2 regions of the Laedolimicola sp. genome follow, and region 1 is predicted to be linked to the other one. Evidence: a T-box and tRNA genes for the amino acid it is inferred to sense, from the RefSeq annotation. Region 1 holds a T-box; the other holds one or more tRNA genes.
What was found. A T-box is a leader RNA that pairs with one kind of tRNA and senses whether it is charged. The one in region 1 lies ahead of ACTRC3_RS01185 (valine--tRNA ligase), so its partner is inferred to be a tRNA-Val.
Positions count from the first base shown of each region.

Region 2: it encodes a tRNA-Val, which carries the amino acid that the T-box ahead of ACTRC3_RS01185 (valine--tRNA ligase) is inferred to sense. The anticodon was not compared.

Region 1 is NZ_JBOKYU010000002.1:92,210-95,623, reverse strand. Features, by position in the region: gene ACTRC3_RS01195 (hypothetical protein) at 1-202, shown strand, start outside; gene ACTRC3_RS01190 (metallophosphoesterase) at 355-1,872, shown strand; T-box leader at 1,940-2,170, shown strand; gene ACTRC3_RS01185 (valine--tRNA ligase) at 2,222-3,414, shown strand, end outside.
Region 2 is NZ_JBOKYU010000017.1:24,049-27,462, forward strand. Features, by position in the region: gene thrS (threonine--tRNA ligase) at 1-342, shown strand, start outside; gene nudC (NAD(+) diphosphatase) at 418-1,260, shown strand; tRNA gene ACTRC3_RS05850 (tRNA-Val) at 1,434-1,506, shown strand; tRNA gene ACTRC3_RS05855 (tRNA-Met) at 1,512-1,585, shown strand; gene ACTRC3_RS05860 (DNA-deoxyinosine glycosylase) at 1,690-2,184, shown strand; gene ispF (2-C-methyl-D-erythritol 2,4-cyclodiphosphate synthase) at 2,393-2,941, shown strand; gene ACTRC3_RS05870 (GNAT family N-acetyltransferase) at 3,016-3,414, shown strand, end outside.

The DNA of each region.
Region 1 (3,414 bases):
TCCCTGGGAGGAGTGGTTCATCCAGTTCGACGAACCGGTACACCATGTGTTATTTATGCATGATAAAGAGATCTGCAATGCGGAAGCGCCGATTCCGGAAGGCGACGTTCAGCACCCTGCAGAGTCCTGCGGCAGAACCTGGTACTATTACGATGATAAGAACAGCTATCCGCATTTCGCGGGAAAGGCAGAGCCCCGATAGGGCCTGCCTTTTTCTTAAGAAATTCAAAAGATTCTTAAAAAACCCGGTATCTTCTTGAACTCACTGGAATATAATGCTAGAGTATGATTTAGTATCCCATCCGCTGTGGAGGGGGAAATGACAGGAAGCAGCAGCGAAAGAGGAGAGATTTTATGAAAAAGAATAGCGGAGGAATCCGGACAGTGATTACGGCGGGCATTTTGCTGGTATTGGTGATCGCGGCAGCCTGGACATGGAAGCAGAAGAAAGCGGACGAGTCTGCAGATGCGGAAATTAAGATAGAGACGCCTGGCGAAGCTGACGATGCGCCGGAGGAACCGGTAACAGAGGTGACGAAGACGCCAACAGAGGCGGAGACGACGGCAGATCCGTCCGCAGCCGATGAGATTGCCCGTCAGGAGCAGGAGAAAAGTACTTTTGTGACAGATTATGAGAGTGAACCATTGTTATCTGCCACACCAATTAAATATCTGAGCCTGGAAGTGGGCGGAACGGACGGGGAGATTCGTCTGAACTGGATGTCGCCCAGCAGCAGTGCCGGGCAGGTCAGCTGGTACACGGTGCAGAATGGTGATTTTCAGATGGTGACGGCTAATTGCAGTTCGTCCCGGACTATGCCTGGATATTATGTAAACAAAGCGACTGTGACCGGACTTCAGCCGGGCATGACTTATGCATATAAAGTGGGAAATGACGCGGGCGGCTGGTCTCCGGAATATCGGTACACCGTGCCGGAAGGCGATACAAAGGAAGGGTTTACTTTCCTGGTGACTTCCGACGCGCAGATTGGTCAGGATCAGTATCAGGAGGAAGAGGTCAGCATCGAGGACTGGGACAAGGTGGTGACCCGGCTTACCAGATATGTGCCGGAAGCGCAGTTCCTGGTGCATACGGGCGATCAGGTAGCCCAGTTTGGCAATCCTGAGGAATACAGCGGTTTTCTGGATCATCTGGGACTCTACAGGATTCCGCTGGTACCGGTGACCGGCAATCATGACGTGGCCAACAAACAGATTTCCGAGGAATTGGGCTACGGCGGCGGACCGTATTTTTACGAACATTTCAATGTGCCGAACCGCTCCGAGGAGTACGGTATGAGTGAATATGATAAGGATGGAGATTATTATTTCATCCGGGGAAATGTATTATTTATCGTGCTGAACAGTACGACCAACCAGCCGGTGGACATTCACGAGGAATATGTTCCCAAGGTTATCGCCGAGCACCCGGATACCCGGTGGCGTGTTATCATCCAGCATTATCCGGCCTACAGCAGTGTGGCGAAATATCAGGAACGCATGGATTCTCAGCTTCGGTATTCCCTGGGTTATATCTGCGAGGATAATGATATTGACCTGGTGATTACCGGTCACGATTCCATCTATTCCCGTTCTGCTTTCACAAACCGGCGCTGTGAGAGATACGACAATTATGATTATTCCACAGGCGGGGTGGCGGTCAACCCGGAAGGAACCATGTTTGTGGTCTGCGGAACGTCCAGCGGAAGCCTGTATCAGGCAGCGACACCCAACGAAAATCTGGTATTCCAGAGTCAGGCGCAGGAGCCTACGGCCATCCGCTTTGATGTGACAGATACGGAGCTGCATCTGCGCGCCTATACCGTAGACAACTGGACTGTCTGCGACGAGTACACAATCCGCAAAGAATAGTGCGGAAACCTTGACAATCCGCGGAAAGACTGCTATATTTACCTACAGTTAGACTGGATAGAATAACATAAAGGCGGAGAAAAAGAGGAGTACGCGGGACGCACGTCAAAAGAGAGGACAGTTCATGGGCTGAGAGGCTGTCGTGGAAGGGTCGCCTGCGGAAGGTAGCTTTGGAGCCGGAATGGTGAACGGAGGTCTTATTAACCATTCACGCCCGACCAGCGTTAAAGGGTGAGAGATATGAAGCGGCAGTGTCGCTTCATAAAGTAAGGTGGTACCGCGCACAAGCGCCCTTTCGAGCATGAGAGGGCGTTTATTTTTTTTCGCAGGAAATCAAAGGAGGAACAGAATGAAAGAGTTGGCAAAGACCTATGATCCAAAGGCGATGGAGGATCGTATTTACGGAGAGTGGCTGGAGAAAAAGTATTTCCATGCAGAAGTGGATCGGAGTAAAAAACCGTTCACGATTGTTATGCCGCCTCCCAATATCACAGGAAAGCTGCACATGGGACACGCACTGGACAATACCCTGCAGGATATCCTGATCCGTTACAAGAGAATGCAGGGCTACAATGCGTTGTGGATTCCGGGAACCGACCATGCTTCCATTTCCACAGAGGTTAAGGTCATCAACCAGCTGAAGTCAGAAGGTATCGATAAGAATGAGCTGGGCCGCGAGGGCTTCTTAAAGAGAACCTGGGAGTGGCGGGAAGAGTATGGCCGCACCATCGTAGATCAGCTGAAGAAGATTGGCTCCTCCTGCGACTGGGACAGAGAGCGCTTCACCATGGACGAGGGCTGCTCCAAGGCTGTACAGGAGGTATTCCTGCGTCTGCATAAGAAGGGCTATATCTATAAGGGCTCCCGTATTATTAACTGGTGTCCGGTCTGCAAGACCTCTATCTCTGACGCAGAGGTAGAGCATGAGGAGCAGGCAGGTCATTTCTGGCACATCAATTACCCGATCAAGGGCAGCGACAAGTTTGTAGAGATCGCTACCACCAGACCGGAAACCCTGCTTGGCGACAGCGCCCTGGCTGTAAACCCGGATGACGAGCGGTATCAGGATATTGTAGGTAAGACCGTGATCCTGCCTCTGGTAGGCCGTGAAATTCCAGTTATCGCAGACGCTTATGTAGATAAGGAGTTTGGTACCGGCGTAGTAAAGATTACCCCGGCACACGACCCCAACGATTTTGAGGTAGGAAAGCGTCATAACCTGCCGGAGATCAATATTCTGAACGACGACGCAACCATCAATGAGAACGGCGGCAAGTACGCAGGCATGGATCGCTACGAGGCCCGCAAGGTCATGGTAGAGGAACTGAAGGAGCAGGGACTTCTTGTGAAGGTGGCAGACCATGTTCACAATGTAGGAACCCATGATCGCTGCGGCACTACTGTAGAGCCCATGATCAAGCAGCAGTGGTTCGTAAAGATGGAGGAGATGGCAAAGCCGGCTATCGAGGCTGTTAAAAACGGAGATCTGACCTTTGTGCCGGAGCGCTTCGACAAGACGTATCTGCACTGGCTGGAGAATAT
Region 2 (3,414 bases), on a different contig from region 1:
GAGCATTTTGCAGGCGCGTTCCCCACCTGGCTGGCTCCGGTTCAGGTACGTGTGCTGCCGATTTCCGACAAGTATATGGATTACGCAGAGCAGGTAAAGAAGTCTCTGGATGAGGTCGGTATCCGCACTGAGCTTGATAAGCGCGCGGAGAAGATTGGCTACAAGATCCGTGAGGCACAGACCGCGAAGATTCCGTATATGCTGGTTGTAGGCCAGAAGGAAGAGGAAGAGGGCACTGTTTCCGTCAGAAGCCGCGAGGCAGGCGATCAGGGAGCAAAGGCGCTGGACGCTTTCATTGCTGATGTGAAAAAAGAGATTGAAACCAAAGGCAGAGAAGCATAAAATTGTTTGAACGCAGATTCCCCCGCCCGGAGGCGTAAGCCTTCCGGCGGGGAATTTTCATAAAGGAGAATCGATATGATACAGGATATTGCGCCGCATATCTATCACAATGAATACTGCCCGGAGAAGCCGGACGCAGACAGCTATCTGATGTATTTTGAGAGACATAACGCGCTGGCCCGCTGGGATGGGGTGGAGATTGCATTTCCCAGATTCCGGGATTTTCCGGAGGTGAAGACGGAGCTTTCGGAGAACATCATCTATCTGTTCACAGTGGATGATAAGAGATTCTATCTGGTAAAGGAACTGGCCCTGCCGGAACGCAAGGGCTTTCGGCTGGAAAGTAACCGGAGATTTCGGGACGCACAGCCTCAGTGGTTATCCTTCGCCGGCATCACTGGTTATCAGCTCTGGCACTGGTACGACGTCCGCAAGTACTGCGGCCACTGCGGCAGCCCCATGGTGCATGACGCAAAGGAGCGCATGATGCGCTGCCCGGACTGCGGCCAGATGGAATACCCGAAGATTTCTCCGGCAGTCATCGTGGGTATTCTACATAAAGATAAGATTCTGATGTCCAAGTATGCGGGCCGGGATAATATCACCTACTACGCGCTGATTGCGGGATTTACCGAGATCGGCGAGAGCATCGAGGAGACCATCCGCCGGGAGGTCATGGAGGAAGTGGGTCTGAAGGTCAAAAATATCCGCTACTACAAGAGCCAGCCCTGGTCCTTCTCCGAGACAGTCCTGATGGGCTTCTTCGTGGATCTGGATGGTGATGACGAGACCGTCACCCTGGACACCGAGGAGCTGGCCACTGCCGAATGGTTCACGCGGGAGGACGCGCCGCCCCAGCCCCTGAATATCAGTCTGACCAGTGAGATGATCTGGCAGTTCAAGAATGGGAAGGTGTAAAAAAACACCTTTCCCGTAAAAAAATAAGGTCAAAAAATCCAGTATTTATGCGGCTTTTGGAGATTTTGAAAAGAAAATGAAAAAAAGTTGAAAAAAGTGCTTGACTTTTCTTCGGTTATAAGGTTATAATAACCAAGTCGGTTGGGACGGCAAGTCAAAACCGAGAACGAAATGGGATCTTAGCTCAGCTGGGAGAGCATCTGCCTTACAAGCAGAGGGTCATAGGTTCGAGCCCTATAGGTCCCATTTATGGCGAGGTAGCTCAGTTGGCTAGAGCATGCGGTTCATACCCGCAGTGTCGGGGGTTCAAATCCCTTCCTCGCTACTAAGATTCAGACCCAAGAACGAAATCGTTCTTGGGTCTTTTGTTTACGCGAGCAACGAGTCAAATTCGCGAAGCGTATTTTATCTCGTTTACAGGAGGATGACATGGAACAGGTGCAGCATGAGATACCGCCGCTCTACGACGGACATTCAAAAATTTTGATTCTGGGCAGCTTTCCGTCGGTGAAATCGCGGGAAGGGCATTTCTTCTACAATCACCCGCAGAATCGATTCTGGCGCGTTCTGGCGGCCGTGACGGGGCAGGAGACGCCGGGGACAATTCTTGAGAAGAAGGAGTTCCTGCTTAGGAGCGGCATTGCCCTGTGGGATGTGATCGCAAGCTGCGAGATCGAGGGCTCCAGTGACAGCAGTATCCGGAACGTGGTGCCCAATGATATCCGCCCCATATTGGAGACAGCGGATATCCGTCAGATCTATGTAAACGGCGGTACGGCGGAGAAGCTGTATAAAAAATACATTTTCCCGGAGACGGGACGGGCAGCGGTGCGGCTGCCATCCACCAGTCCGGCCAACGCGGCGTGTTCATTGGACAATCTAATCGGGCAGTGGAAGGTCATAGGGGAGAGCTTAAACCAGTAGCGAGCCTGCGGGCACAGTGGAAAGCGGTTATTGCAAAAATCGTATCAAGTTGTCATGGATTGGCTATACTTATGCAAACATTTGAGATATAATAACGGCAGACAGGCTGTTTTGCCGGAGACTATTGGACAGGCATGGAGGCGCGACAGCATTTTCCAAAAAATAAGAACGAAAACCGGGCGGAATTTCCCGGAGAAAGAGGTATAGAATGCGGGTAGGAATGGGATATGACGTACACAGACTGGTGGAGGACCGAAAGCTGATCCTGGGCGGCGTGGAAATTCCCTATGAGAAAGGACTTCTGGGACACTCCGACGCAGATGTGCTGCTTCACGCGATTATGGACGCTCTTCTGGGCGCAGCGGCCCTCGGCGACATCGGAAAGCATTTCCCGGACACGGATCCGGCATATAAAGGTATCTCCAGTATCAGGCTTCTGGAGCATGTGGGAAAGCTTCTGGAGGAGCAGAATTACGTGGTGGGCAATATCGACGCCACCATCATCGCCCAGCGCCCGAAAATGGCGCCCCATATTCCTCAGATGCGGGCAAATGTGGCGAAGGCTTTACAGATTGAAGAAAGCCAGATTAACATCAAGGCTACTACAGAAGAGGGCCTCGGTTTTACCGGCACCGGCGAGGGCATTTCTTCTCAGGCCATCTGCGCTCTGATTCCGGTGGCGAATTACGCCTATGAAGATGTGATGCAGCTTCCGAACGGCTGCCCGGGCTGTGGCGGCTGCCAGAAGGCAGAATAGAGCAGCCTATGCCGGTGATTTGGGCGGCGGACATGGCAGATTGGAAAAACAGATATACAGACGAGGTGTAAGCTATGGAGAAGCAGGAACTAAAAACCCAAAAACTGGAAGTGAGATATCTGAAAGATGACGAGCGGATACGTTCCCGGGAACTCTACGAGGAAGTCTTTGTGGAGGATGCGGACGGGTTTTCAGAGCTCTATTACAAAATCAAGGCCCGGGACAACCGGATCCTTGTGGCGGAAAACGACGGCGCCATTGTCTCCATGCTGCACCGGAATCCCTATACCTTCCGGTTCCGCGGCGCGTCCGTTCCGGCGGATTATATCGTAGCGGTGGCTACCAAAGTGACTTGCCGCCATCAGGGACTGATGCGTGCATTGCTCACAAAGGCCCTGCAGGATATGTACGCCGACGGTCGCCCCTTCACCTTTCTGATGCCGGCGGACGAAGCCATTTACACGCCCTTTGAT